Regions from separate parts of the Planococcus sp. FY231025 genome, predicted to be linked through region 2. Evidence: riboswitches for the same ligand, from Rfam matches in the RefSeq annotation. Region 2 holds a riboswitch; the other holds the start of a gene.
The links. Region 2 has a riboswitch for cyclic di-GMP ahead of ACTL32_RS05630 (S-layer homology domain-containing protein). Riboswitches for the same ligand answer to the same signal wherever they lie in the genome.
Positions count from the first base shown of each region.

Region 1: linked by a shared signal. The riboswitch ahead of ACTL32_RS01150 (DUF5667 domain-containing protein) and the one ahead of ACTL32_RS05630 (S-layer homology domain-containing protein) in region 2 are both predicted to bind cyclic di-GMP.

Region 1 covers NZ_JBQJJG010000001.1:259,619-266,885, reverse strand. The annotation lists gene ACTL32_RS01155 (GNAT family N-acetyltransferase) at 1-306, opposite strand, end outside; gene ACTL32_RS01150 (DUF5667 domain-containing protein) at 666-1,940, opposite strand; cyclic di-GMP riboswitch class I at 2,020-2,103, opposite strand; gene ACTL32_RS01145 (hypothetical protein) at 2,345-2,881, opposite strand; gene ACTL32_RS01140 (hypothetical protein) at 2,954-3,211, opposite strand; gene ACTL32_RS01135 (alanine/glycine:cation symporter family protein) at 3,512-4,930, opposite strand; gene ilvA (threonine ammonia-lyase IlvA) at 5,160-6,449, opposite strand; gene ACTL32_RS01125 (alpha/beta hydrolase) at 6,644-7,126, opposite strand; gene ACTL32_RS01120 (acyltransferase family protein) at 7,037-7,267, shown strand, end outside.
Region 2 covers NZ_JBQJJG010000004.1:478,460-485,726, forward strand. The annotation lists gene ACTL32_RS05610 (MarR family winged helix-turn-helix transcriptional regulator) at 1-347, shown strand, start outside; gene ACTL32_RS05615 (NtaA/DmoA family FMN-dependent monooxygenase) at 902-2,239, shown strand; gene ACTL32_RS05620 (DHA2 family efflux MFS transporter permease subunit) at 2,405-3,841, shown strand; gene ACTL32_RS05625 (NADPH-dependent F420 reductase) at 4,098-4,820, opposite strand; cyclic di-GMP riboswitch class I at 5,402-5,483, shown strand; gene ACTL32_RS05630 (S-layer homology domain-containing protein) at 5,540-6,832, shown strand; gene brnQ (branched-chain amino acid transport system II carrier protein) at 6,997-7,267, opposite strand, start outside.

The DNA.
Region 1 (7,267 bases), on a different contig from region 2:
ATGAAAACGGACAAATTCGCTGACCACTTTATTCTCCTTGCAATACGACTGAAAGGCCTGCTCGAACTCTGCCACCAACTCATTCTTGCGCTCTGCTTCCGCATAGAGAATCAAAGGTCCGCCGTACCCGTATGGCGTCACCAGGTCATAATAGGGGCCGCCCTGCAGCGGATATGGAATTTCCCGTTTGATGAACAGATGCCTGATCCGTCCAGCAGGGTGTGAAAAATCGAAAACCACCGTTTCCCCGCCTTCCATCGCTTCATACAATTTCCCGTAATTCTCTTCGAAATATAAGTCCTTCATGGCCCCGTCTCCTCTGAAAAGTGTCTTGATAACATACCGATTTCTTCTGCCGGCTTTCTTGTTTCTACCAATCTGCGACCACACCAAAAGCTTCTCTTGTCCTATTTAATTTTCCGAGCCGAAATAAATAGGAAAACTTTCCCTTTAATTTTCAATCTATAGAAACAAGGTTAAAAGGAAGTTAATTTTTTTCTACCTAAAATAAATAAAGTGAGCACCAGCAGGAGAGCCTGACTCTATGCCAGCAAATTTTCGAACATTGGATTACATGCGCCAACAAAGAAAAAGCCCTCTAGCCGGTTTCCCGGCTAAGGGCTGCATGTTCTATCAATTGAATTTTTCGTCTTACAAACCCTCAATCAATCCTTAGGACTTTTCCCTTTGTCCTGTGACTCTTGCTTCTCGGGTTTACCTGCTTTTGGCTCTGCTTTCTTTTCGGGTTGAGCGGCTTTCGGTTCTGCTTGCTTCACCGGCGGAGCTGCCTTCGGTTCTGCTTTCTTCTCAGGCGGAGCGGCTTTCGGTTCTGCTTTCTTCACTGGCGCTGCCGCTTTCGGTTCTGCTTTCTTCACCGGAGGAGCCGCTTTCGGTTCCGCTTTCTTCACCGGTGGAGCGGCTTTCGGTTCCGCCTTCTTTACTGGTGGAGCCGCTTTTGGTTCTGCCTTTTTCACTGGCGGAGCTGCTTTCGGCTCTGCTTTCTTCGTTGTCTCATTTTTTACAATGGGTTGTGCTGGTTTTTCAGCGGATACATTTTTCTTTGTAGCTGTGCCCATTACCGAGAAGCTTTCACCTTCTTCTGTTTTTACTACCTCCGGCTCGGCCGAATCGGCAGCTTCTTCCTCAGGGCCTTCTGTGATGACATCTCCTGTTTCTGTTTCTGTTTCAGTTGTTTCTTCCTCTGTCGCTTCTTCTTCCTCTGGAGCTTCTTCTCCGTCAGATTCTTCAAGCTTCGCCAATTTCTTATCAATTTTACGTTCCAAGCGTTCCTGGGCCTTCACCACATTTTTCGCCAGTGCTTCTTTGGCCTGCGGATTCTCCACTTTCTCGAGTGCAGCTTGCAATGCCAGAAGGTTGGAACTGAATTTTGCTTCCAATGCCGCACGGTTTTCGTCGACCGGTGCCTCCTCGGATTCCTCAGCAGCTTCGCCTTCTTCTGCCTCTGGATCTGCCGGCTCATCACCAGCCTCATCTTCTGCGCTTTCTTCATCAGCAGCTGATTCTTCTGGTGCTGCCTCTTCATACGCCTTTAACGCTTCCTCTTGCTGGGCAATCGCCCGTTCCAGCGTTTCAACTGCGAGCTCTACTTCGCCTTGGGCAAACAAAGCCTCGGCTTCTTGAATCCGCTCTTCCACAAATGAAGCAAAGAGTTCAGCTTCCTTCACGTCATCGAACGTCAACGCAAGCTGCACATTCTCTTGCAGCTTTTTAATAAAATAGAACCAGTCCCCCGGCAGCTGGGCAGGTTCGTCCGTTTCAACTTCGTCAGGCGTTTCAATCCCTTCAGTCTCTACTGCTTCCTGCTCTTCTGCCTCGTGCCCGTCTGCGAAAACGAGGGTCGAGCCCAAACCGAACGCAGTTACCGTCGACACCAACCCCACCGCGAAATAACGCTGCATCTTCTTTTTACCCTTAACCAAAATAAAACCTCCCAAATCAAATTTGTATTTGAATCAGAAGAATTAAGAAATCAACCGGGAAAGTTTTCATTCATCATTCTTCAGCAGTCCAGCCGCCGTAGCACAAGGCTTTAGGCCTGAGACTTTGCGTCACTTTCTTTCGAAAGCTTTGCCTTTATTGAAATGAAGAATGGCGTTTACGTTGCCCTTGCTTTCGGCATCTAGAAAAACCTTTCTTTCACTAATTCTATTTTACTCCGAGAAGGTAAAAGTAGAATAGGTTTTAAGACCTTTTTTATTTCCTTTTATTTCATTTTAAAATTTTGTTTAATAATGAGAATTGTTTGCGTGCCAGGCACGCAAACAATTCTCCCTTTTTTCTAGTTTAGAGTTCTTCTTTGTTACCCATGAAGGAAGCAGCTCGCTTATAGTTTAAGATTCCCATCATCAGTAAGGGCGCCTTCTAACCTCAGGAATTCTTTAACCGCCCGCATATAGGAATCCGTGGCGCTTGGATGTTCATATTCACCAATCAAACCGGATTCGAATAAACTAGTTTTAAGCTGCATCAGTTTTTCTTGATCATCTATAGAAAGAGGTTGATCCGTATACTGCAGCTTTTCAATGATCGGCAAGTAGTTCCGTTCAAGGATGAGATGGGCGCCCCAAAAATACTGGAAGTCGGTTTCCTCAACCGAAACGTCCATCTCGGGATGCGACATATCAGAAGCGGCTGCGAAGGCATCTGATAGCGCCTCCAGTTTAAGCTTAATATATGTAGGGTCAGCTGAAATCTGTGCCGGACTCACCCCCATCATAAATCCGGCATTACGGGTAGTTTGTTCAAGGTTAGCAGCCAATTTCCCTTCATATATATCCTCCGCCTTCTGCCACTTATAGAGAAACCACCCGTTAGCCATTAATGAAATGACTAAAAACCAGGTTAGCAGTTTATTCTTCATCTACACTCACCTCTTTTATTCCATATTATAGCAAATAAGAAAGAGCGTCCCAACGGACGCTCTTCACTCTACTTATTTTACCAGCTCAACAACTACTCCTTCACTTCCATCTTCTTTGGCCTCTTTCGAAAAACTCATCGCTTGGTAACGCTTCTGGAGTTCTCCGTCCGGCTCCTCGAAGATGATCGCTAAAGGACGTAATGCGATGTGCTGATCGATTTCAGCAAGTTCATTCAGTATTCCAGACTCATTGGTTTCGAAGTACTCCTTCACTGCGCTTAACTCCTCCGCACTAACCAAATCTTCAATCGCTTGTGTATTTAAATCCATCCTATCCCTCTTTCCACAATCGAATTGTCTGCATAGCTACGATGCATCCTCTTCTTTTCTTATTCCCTAACCGACTGGAAACATGCTCATAAAATGCCTTTTAAATCGAGCCTTAAACGGGAAGAGACACTGTCATGTCCCCCCCTTCCATCAGCAGCGCTATTTTCCGATGGAAACCGCTCCCCTCCTCGCACTCATCCGAAAACGATGAATCTCTCAGGTTCCTGACACAAAATAAGCCTTGAACCCTCCTACTCGGGAGTTCAAGGCTTTCATACTTTTTATTCAGCTGGGATCGCGTTAATATTCATAACCCTCTCTCGCTGCTTTTCTCGCTTTTTTCCGTCTCTTCTTTTTCTGGTCTTTCTTATAATACTCTTCCGATGTGAAAAACTCGGTCGTCAGCGCCTTCACTTTCCCGCTCAGCAGCAGGATGGCGATGACGTTCGGAATGAGGATCGCCGCGAGCATGATGTCGAGGAAGCCCCAAATCACTTCGGCTGCACCGACAGCTCCGAAGATGACAGCAAGGATATAAACCACCTGCATGCCGTGAGAAGCTTTTGTGCCGAACAGGAACTCTGCCTGCTTGGCACCGTAGAACACAACGACCAGGATCGTTGAGAGGACAAAGAATATCAAGGCGATGGTGACAAGAATTGCACCGAATTCACCGAAATAGGATTCAAATGCCAGGCTCGTCAACGCAGACGAATTGTCCATTGCCCCTTCGCCCGTCCAAACACCAGATGACAAAATCACAAAAGCGGTCGCAGTACAGACAATCAGCGTATCGACGACCACGCCGATGACGGCCCAGAACCCTTGTCTCACGGGATGGTCTGTCATGGCCGCTGCGTGGGCAATCGGTGCTGTCCCAAGCCCTGCCTCATTGGAATAAAGTCCGCGGGCAAAGCCCCAGCGGATCACTTCGACAATCGCTGCACCGGCAAATCCGCCCATGACAGGCGCCGGAGAAAAGGCGTTGCTGAAAATCAGCTTGAAGAATTCCGGCACTGCGCTGACGTTCATCACGAGAATTACGACTGCGCCACCGACATAGAACAACGCCATGAACGGAACGAAAATCTCCGTCACCTTGCCGATCCGCTGGATGCCGCCGAAGACGACAACTGAAATCAGCACAGCGGTTGCAATGCCCGTCCAAAGGGCAGGAATCGCGAATGTCGTTTCCACCGTGCGGGCGATGGAATTCCCCTGCACCATGATGCTCGGAATCAATTCGATCATCAACGCGAATGAAAACCAGACGCCAAGCCATTTCAAGTTCAAGCCCTTTGTCATGTAATACATCGGCCCGCCGACAAACTCCCCTTTGGCATTTTTCTCGCGGTATTCAACAGCGAGTACGCTTTCAGCGAATTTGAGCGCCATGCCGATCAGCGCAATGACCCACATCCAGAACACCGCGCCGGGCCCGCCGAACATGATCGCCGCCGGCACACCGACAATATTCGCTGCGCCAATCGTGGAAGAAAGAGCAGACGTCAGCGCCTGAAACGGCGTAACCGTCCCCTCCCCTTTCGGTTTCTTGAACACACTGCCGAACGTCTGTCCGACGATATAGCCAAAATAACGGAATTGAAAAAATCCAAGTTTAAATGTCATGTAAAGACCTGATAACAGCAACATCGTGATGAGCGGGATGCCCCATAACCATGCCGAGAAATCAGCGACTCCTTGTAAAAAACGATTCAACTTCTTTCCCCCTATAATATTTCAGTATATGAAATGTTTCCCTTGGGAAAGATACTTTAAACTTGAATTAAGAAATTCCTTAAAAAATATGAAGAAAACTTGAAGCAGGTGTAAGGGAGCATTGGAACAGAACATAAAGAAAGGTATTTCCTGAACCCCTCTAAGGAGCCGGAAATGCCTTTTGTTCAAATCATATGCTATATCACTATCACTTGAAGATGACTTACTTTCAAATCAGCAAGTTGAACAACGTTGGGTCATTATTGATTTCCTTATACGGAAATCCGTTTTCATTCATCCGTTTTAAAAGGGGCGCATAGTCTTCCCGGCACTTCAGTTCGATCCCCACGATAACAGGGCCGGCTTCGCGGTTGGTCCGTTTGGTGTATTCGAAATGCGTGATATCGTCCTGCTCCCCCAACACCTGGTCCATAAATTTGCGCAACGCGCCGGCACGCTGGGGAAAGGTGACGATGAAGTAATGCTTCAGTCCTTCATAGATCAGCGATTTCTCTTTGATTTCCTGCATCCGCTCGATATCATTGTTGCCGCCGCTGATGACACAGACTACGTTTTTCCTTTTGATTTCTTCCTGATAGAAATCCAGCGCGGCCACCGACAATGCCCCCGCCGGTTCCGCGACAATCGCATTTTCGTTATACAATTGAAGAATGGTCGTGCAAACTTTCCCTTCTGGCACAAGGGCGATATCATCTAAAACGCCACTGCAGATCTCCACCGGCAACTCACCGACCTGCTTGACAGCTGCGCCATCTACAAATGTATCAATCGAATCGAGCCGGGTCACTTTGCCATGGTCGAGCGATGCCTTCATAGAGGCAGCTCCCGCCGGCTCCACGCCGATCAGTTTCGTAGAAGGGCTGATTCCTTTTAAATACGTTCCGATGCCGGACGCCAATCCGCCGCCGCCGATCGCACAAAACACATAATCCGCAGGCTCCTGCATGTCGTTCAAGATCTCCACGGCAACGGTGCCTTGGCCGGCAACAACCAGTTTGTTGTCAAACGGATGGACAAAGACCTTTTCCTCGGCTGTACAGTATTCCATAGCCGCTGTATAGGAATCATCGAACGTGTCACCTGTGAGCACCACCGATACATACTCGCCGCCAAAGCGCTTTACTTGGGAAACTTTTTGGCTAGGCGTGGTCAGCGGCATGAAAATCTTCCCTTCGATTCCCAGCGCAAAGCAAGAATACGCAACACCTTGGGCATGGTTGCCGGCGCTCGCACAAACGATTCCTTTTTTCCGTTCTTCGAGCGTCAGACTGCGGATGAAGTTATAAGCGCCACGCAGCTTGAACGAGCGCACCACTTGCAAATCTTCCCGTTTCAAATAGACGTTGCAGCCGTATCTGGCAGAAAGAAGGTCGTTCCGCTGCAGCGGCGTTTTGATCACGACATCTTTAAGCGCCTGATTTGCCACCATAATCTCTTCCACAGATACTTTCGACAACGTTGTGTTTCTTTCCAATTCTTCGATGTTGCTTCTAGCCATAGATGTCACCTTCTTAATTTAGTATTTCCTTACTCTAACACAATATATTGCATATTTGAAAAGAATATTTCGACAATAACATTGCTGATCTTGAAAAAGCCAAAGAAGCCTTTCCTCAAGCAGTTGGTGTCTGCTGAAAAGGCTTCTTTAGACAAGGAACATTGAGGTTTCTAAGTGCAGCCTGCAGGTGTGACTCAATTTACTTTCTCTTTTTTGTTCTTTCCTTTCCCTTTCTCCTTCTTCCACAGATGATTCTCTACAAAAGTAGCATAGAGCAGATGCCAAGCTTTCCAGTCATGCGCAGCAGGAACTTCAACATAGGCGTGTTCAATCCCCTCTTCATTCAGCGCAGTATGAAGATTTTGCACAGGTTCGATCAAGTAATCCCAAATACCGACGCCTACCATGACGGAAGGATTGTCCAGGTTACGGTATGTTCCGATGTTGCTCAGTTCATCCCCTGTTACGGCATAACTCCAAATGCCAAAATACGCAAAGTCATCCGCATGATTGAAGTACATCCGGTTAGCGGTCATTCCACCCATCGATAACCCAGCATAAGCACGGCCCGCGGGCTCATCCGATACATGGTAGTTCGCTTCAACATAAGGCATGATGTATTCGAACGGGTCTTCTTCTATTCGTTTATAATCCCATTTCAGGTCCTGATTGTTCATGGTGACCACCACAAAGGGTTCAGCTTTTCTGTATTGTCAAACAGTAAAAAAGATAAGATATGGTTCGCTCAAATGCTAAGGGGGGTTGCCTGTCTTATCATTGTTTATTTTCATTACTTCGACCTTTTTTGGTCCAAGCAC
Region 2 (7,267 bases):
GTTTAAGAGAAATTAACCTCTATGTTGGGCAGGACAATTTGCTCGCCCGTTTATGGGAAGGGGATGGAATCACTCAAATGCAATTAGCTGATCATTTGAAGTGCGAACCGCCCACTATCACCAATATGGTTAAATCGTTGGAGCAAAACGGCTTCATAATCCGCAAGCGCGATGAAATCGATGGCAGGGTGATGCGAATTTATCTGACTGAAAAAGGAAAAGAGATAGAAAAACCGGTTGATTTCAAATGGAAACAGCAGCAAGAAAAACTACTGCATTCCATTTCCCCGGAAGAACGCATCGTATTAAGGGATTTGATGAAGCGGATGGAGAGAAACTTATTTTAAGTCCTCTCCAATTATTTATTTAGCCTGCTAAATAGAAGTGCTTTCTAAAACCTTAAGGTCCCTTTGAAATCGGCTTTAAAAAGTGTGAGGTGCAACCGATGGAAATCGATAAAAATATTCTCGTATGTATAAAGGAACATCCGGGAATAAGTGCAAGGAAGATTGTTTCGTGTATGGATTCAAACATCAGCCGGCCATCCGTTGCTGAAGAAACGGCCTCCCAATTTTCTATTTATAAGCAATTGCGCAGATTAAAAAGAAATGGGAATGTCCATAATAGAGGAGATCGCTGGTATATACTAAATCGTACTGAATAGGCAAAAAACCTTTTAAACTTTATAGACAAAGAAAATACTTTGTAAATAGGGAATTAACAGCTTCGGCAATCGGTGATAATTTATTGGGATAGAAAGAGCATATGCGAGTGAATCACACGGAAATACTTAGTAGGCTAATTATGTGCAGCTTCTTTATTTGATAAAACTGATTGAATAAAGATCCTTAAGAGGCTTCTGGTTAATTGGATATTATTGAAAACGGAGGAGAATAGAGACATGACAAACAGAAAAGAGATGCAACTGGGATTACAGATGGTTTCCGGCTATGGAGGCGAATTCAGTGCTTGGAGAGTGCCTGGCACTGATCCCGCAGCCTATACGAATATGGACAATTATGTGGAACGGGCGAAAATAGCGGAAAAAGGGAAATTCCAGATGATTTTCATTGCAGATACACCGGCATTAACCGTCGACTTGGGACACCAGACGCCAAGTTTTCCGATGGACCCGATGCTGGCCCTTATGGCTGTGGCCAGGGAAACAGAGCATATCGGCCTTGTGGCAACCCATTCCACAACGTTCAATCATCCCTATAATATTGCGCGCCAGTTCAAAGCGCTCGATGTCATCAGCCGCGGACGTGTCGGCTGGAATGCGGTCACTTCATCCATTCCAGCAGCAGCAGCGAACTTCGGCATGCAGGTTGCCGGCAGGAAAGAACGATACGCCATGGCGCATGAATCGATCCAAATTGTCCAGGCGCTGTGGGGCAGCTGGGAACCGGACGCATGGACGTTGGATACTGAAGGCGGCACATTTGCCGATATGGACAAAATTCAGCCGATCAACCTTCAAGGGCAGTACTACGCTTCCCGAGGTCCGTTGCCAATTCCGCCTTCAGAACAGGGGCAGCCGGTACTATTCCAAGCCGGCGGCGGAGATGAAGGGCTGGAACTAGCGGGGAGATACGCATCCGGCGTCTATGCGAACCCTTATGATATTGACTCGGCCCGGCAACACCGGCAAGCGCTCCGGCAAAGTGCGGCCCGTTTTGGCAGAAACCCGGATGATATCAAGATGTATGCCGGCTTTATGTTCTCGATCGGCGCGACGGAAGAAGAAGGCTTGGAGCGGCGGAGACAGTTGATGAGTTTCAATCCGGAAGAGATTCCAAGCCGCGTCAGCTACTTGGGTTCCATGGTGGGGTTAAGGTTATCGGTGCACACAATAGATATCGATCAGCCCTTGCCGGCTGACCTGCTGGCTCGTGCTTATGCTAGTCCTCAGGATCCCCGTTCTCCTAGAGCGTTGGAGCTGCTAAAACAAGGGATTTCCATTCGGGATGTTCTGGCGCACGGCGTCATTAACTATCACCCGGTCGTTGCCGGTACCGCTGTGCAAGTGGCAGACTTCCTGGAAGAATGGTTTTTGGCAGGCGCGGCAGACGGTTTTTCGGTTGTTCCGGATATCGCCTACGACGGCGTGGCAGATTTCGTGGAACAGGTCGTCCCGATTCTGCAGGAGCGCGGATTGTTCCACAAAGAGTATGAAGGAAACACATTGCGCGAAAATATGGGCGTCCCTTACCAGTATGGGAACGCTGAGATCGAGTAATTTAGAGAAGAAAATATTCGTTTGAATCATTGCCTTAAATAACTATAAGAAATGCGGTTCTTCAAAAAAGAAGTAAACAGCAACTCATGCTTATGGAATTTTGGAAACGTAGCTTTGCAAATAACAAACCATTATTAAGTTAATTAGGTTACTAGGAGAGAAAAAATGAAGAAACAATACAATACAAAAGCGATTTTGGCGTCGCTGTTGATCGTCGGGTTTGTGGGCATGTTCAGCGAAACTGCTTTAAACATTGCCATGGTGAATTTAATGGACGTATTCCAAATTTCGGCGGCAACTGCCCAATGGCTGACGACGGGATTCCTGCTGACGCTCGGTATTTTGATGCCGATCAGCGGCTTGCTGCTGCAGATGTTTACGACAAGACAGATGTTCATTGGAGCGCTTATCAGCTTGATTACAGGGACATTGATTGCAGCGCTCGCGGTCAATTTCGAGATGCTGATGGTTGCCCGCGTACTGCAGGCTGCAGGCATGGGCTTGCTGCTTCCGCTGATGTTCAATACGATTCTGGTCATCTATCCCCCTGAAAAGCGGGGGGCGGCCATGGGGTTTGTCGGACTGGTCATCATGTTTGCGCCAGCAACCGGCCCGACCATAGGCGGTTTATTAATCGAATACTTAACGTGGCATTTCATTTTCTGGTTCTCGCTGCCATTCCTGGTCATGGGACTGCTGATCGGGCTGAAGTATCTGGAAAACGTCACCGAAGTGACGAAACCGCGGATCGATCTGCTGTCAGTCCTGCTGTCAACTGCAGGTTTTGGAGGAGTGGTCTTCGGATTCAGTAAGGCCGGTGAAGGAGAGGCGGGATGGGGCAGCATGGTCGTTGTCACGTCCATCATCATTGGGCTGGTTGCTTTGTTCTTCTTCGTGCTGCGCCAGAATTCGATGAACGATCCGATGCTGGACCTGAGGGTTTTCAAATTTCCGATGTACGTAATCGGGCTGCTTCTGGTGATGATGTCTATGTTGATTATTATGTCGAGCATGATCATTCTGCCGATGTTCCTGCAGACAGGTGCCGGATTGTCTGTCTTTATTGCCGGGCTTATGCTATTGCCTGGTAGTGCGTTGAACGGGCTTCTCTCGCCCATTATTGGACGGTTATTTGATAAATTCGGACCGAAATGGCTCGTCATTCCGGGTCTTATCGTCGTCACGACAATGTTATGGTTTTTCAGCACGCTCACCACTGCTTCTTCAGTGGCGTTTATCGTAGCGCTGCACATTGGCCTGATGGTAGGGATCGCAATGATTTGGATGCCGTCTCAAACGAACGGCTTGAATCAGCTGCCCCCTGAATTATATCCGCACGGCACGGCGGTCATGAACACATTGCAACAGGTTATTGGTGCAATCGGGACAGCAGTAGCTGTCAGCATTTTGACAGGCGGTATGGAAAACTATTTACATGGATCCTCTGCACCGACCCGGCCGGCTGAAGTTGCCAATGCGATGGCTTCAGGATTGCAAAACGTCTTTCTGTTTACAGTAGGGGTCGCGATCATCGGCCTGATCATGGGATTCTTTATCCGCCGGGTCACAGTGCGGCGCGAAGTGATCAATTCGCCTCATTAATACTATAGAAACGGACGTACTCGTTAATAGTTAGAAATGCAGCTTACTTAAGAAGAAATAGAGTCTGTGACATATTAAATATGCTGGATTAAGCCAATTAAGAAACCTTTCACACGGTATGAGAAGCAGTTGGCTAAATGAAAAACACAAAAAATGAAGCTCAGTAGCTTAAAAGATAACTACTGAGCTTCATTTTTTTTCCTTTTTACGGATGCATAAAAATTTTTCATAGCCATGAACAGCAGGGGTTCTAGAATTAAGAATTATAGGTCTCCCGGTTAATTCTCACAATATCTTCATGTGTCATTCCAGCTGAAAACTTCTCCATGACCTTATCCCGCTGAATGGGTGCTTTTTCTTTATCGGCCTTATTCAAGGCTTCGATGAGTTCTTCTTTTGTCAGTTCGGTGCAGTAGGCAGGGGTTCCCGGCTGCTCTCTCCAGGAATCACTCAACGAGCCGCCATCCACTGCGTCGAAGCCAAGTTCATTCACGACATCGATCATCAATTGCTTTTGTGCGGGGTCATCACCGGCAATTGCCATGGCAATGCGGCCAGCCGTGCCTTCGGGAGTGCCTTTATTTTCTAACGTATAAGCTAACTGATTGCTGAATGCTTTGATGACCGGTCTTCCTATCTGGTTTGAAACCCAAACGCTTTCAACCATTCCGTTCTCAATTTCATCGATTTTATTGTCTCTGAATGGATAATAATTGGATGTGTCTGCAATGGTGACGTCCTCCCCAACCTGATCGACGATAGGACGAATGCTCGGCATGACATGAAGGGGGAGAGAAAGTAAAAGGATATCGATGTCGGCGATAACTTCTTCTGCATTCACAGGTGTTCCCGCAATGTCCTTGCTTTCCAGATGTTTAATGTCCCGGGCATCGGCAATTTTGACCTCGTGTCCATTTTCAACTAATTTTTTCGAAATGCTTGCTCCAATGGGGCCTGCCCCTATAATTCCAAATTTCATAACTTTTCCTCCTCATGTGAATTTATTTATATAGTAGTTCTATCTGCAAACTTTAAATGTGTCTGCTCCTTTCTAAGGTGCCAATAGGTGTCCTTAGTACATTTACATTGCCTTCTTCCTAAACTGCAAAGGAAACTTGCATGATTGAAGCAGGGCGATGGAACTTTATCAAATAGATTTATTCTCAAAAGCTTAGCCCCTTGCCGGAAATTTATTTAGTAGGCTAAATAAATTATAACACAAGAGAGGAAGGATGAAAAATGCAAACGAGGGGAATCCTGCTTAAACTTTCCATTTTGGAATTGGTGCAAATGTATAAAGGGAACGACCCAAACGGCTTATCTATCCTTAATGAGCAAGCTAGCTAAACGGAAGGCGCATAAAATCTGATGAGAAAAATTTGCCTGAGTACAGCTGCTAATTATCAGGCAATACAACAGAACGAAGCTGAAGGAATTACTGGTGAATAAAATGTATTTAATTACTATTTTTAACAATAATTAAATTAAAAACAGATATTAATATCTATACTTTAAAAACCTCTTCGCCTTTATGATTGAGATAAATGAAGAAACCCGCTTCATTGAGAAAGGCAAACTTATTGAAAAATAAGGACGCAAAGCCACGGGCCTAAGGCATGGCTATGGCCGCCGGGTTGCCAAAGAGAAGGGTTTTCCTTTTCCTTGGGGATCAGAAGGGAAAATAGAGGAGGAAAAGGAATGGTTAGAAAAAAGGTGTTTGCAGTAACGTTGTCTGCGCTGCTATTGTCCACATCAATCTCAAGCGGCGTATACGCAGCAAAAGATAACAGAAAAGGTGTCGAAATCACTTTCAAGGATACGGCAGAAATGACATGGGTGAAGGATTCCATCGGCCGTATGAAGTCGAAAGAGATTTTCCTGGGCCATAGCGACGGCTTGTTTGAGCCGTATGCTCCGGTTTCAAGAATCCAGTCGATCATCACGGTTGTTCGGTTAACGGGATTGGAAGACGAGGCATTGAAAAAGAAGGTGACAACTTTACCTTTTAAGGATGCGAGTTCGATCAATCCGAAGTACTATGGGTATTTGTCTGTTGCCCTTGAAAACGGCTTGCTTTCAGCAGATGAAAAGGTGTTTTCAGCGAACAAGCCGGCGACCCGGGTCTGGGTCTCAGAACTTTTGGTGAAAGCGCTAGGATTGGTTGAAGAGGCGGAAGAAGCGGCACAGGAAACACCTGAGTTCAAAGATGCCGATGAAATGTCTTCGGAAGAAGCTGGGTTCGTCAACGTAGCTGCAGAATATGAAATTTTTGCCGGCACTTTGGAAGGGTTCTTCAATCCGGGACATAATATCACAAGAGCCCAAATGGCTGCCGTCCTCGATCGCACGTATGGCACTTTGCTTGAAGAAGAAGGGGCTTTGACTGTCAACGGAGCGGTAACGAAAATCGAATTCATTAATGGGATAGGCTCAATCACCGTCAAAAACTTTAATGGCGAAGAGAAAGTGTACCAGATTGCAAAAGACCTGCTGGTCCAATTCCAGACGCGTTTCCTGACAGCTGATCAAATCCGGATTGGCGATACGGTGGAATTGTATGTAGAGAACGGCGTTGTCGTGGAAGCGTCCATTTATACAGAGACTGCAGGAGAAAGCCTGCTGCCGGGCATTCAGGAAGTGAAGGCCGAAGCAGAACTGGCAGACGGCACGAAGCTTGAACTTGCTTACTCCAATAAAAAAGGAAAAGAAAAAGTGAAGTTTGAAAGTAAGAGCGACGATGAAAAGATCGAATACCAAGGCAGTGAAGCTTTGACGTTTATCAAGGGTTATCTGACACAGTGGAACCTGTCCCCGGACATGGCGAAAGAACAACTGGAAGCTGTGGTTCTTGCTTCCTTCGGGCAAGAAGTGAAAGAACTGGAAGTCAAAGTGAAGTTTTCAAATGGCGAGAAACTGAAGCTTGAAGTTGAAGAGCAAGATGATGAAGACGAAAAAGAAGAAGATGAAACATCAGAGTCTGAAAACGAGTAATTAAGAGGTAATTCTAAAGGTTTGAAAGGGCAGCCGATTCGGCTGCCCTTTTTATCGTCTATGGAATGTATAGGGCTTGATGCTTGCCGGCAGAACTAAGGGAAATGATGAAAACCAGCCTTAACCGGCTGGTTTTTTATTATGGGTTGAAGAAGACAGGGAAGTTACAGCGATGAATGCCCTTTCATTTCATCACCGGACCTGCCCCTGAACTTATCAATCCCATAGCCAATCAGCGCTGCTAGAAACGCTGGCAGGACCCACCCCAGTCCCTGGGCAAAAAACGGGGCCCAACTGAGCCATTTGTTTACCGAGTCAAATCGATAGCCGAGGCTGTCCAGAACCTGATGAAATGCATAAATAGACGTTACCACTACTGAGAACCGGTACATCATCCGGCTTTTTCCGCCGATATGCTCGAATAAGGAGAGGATA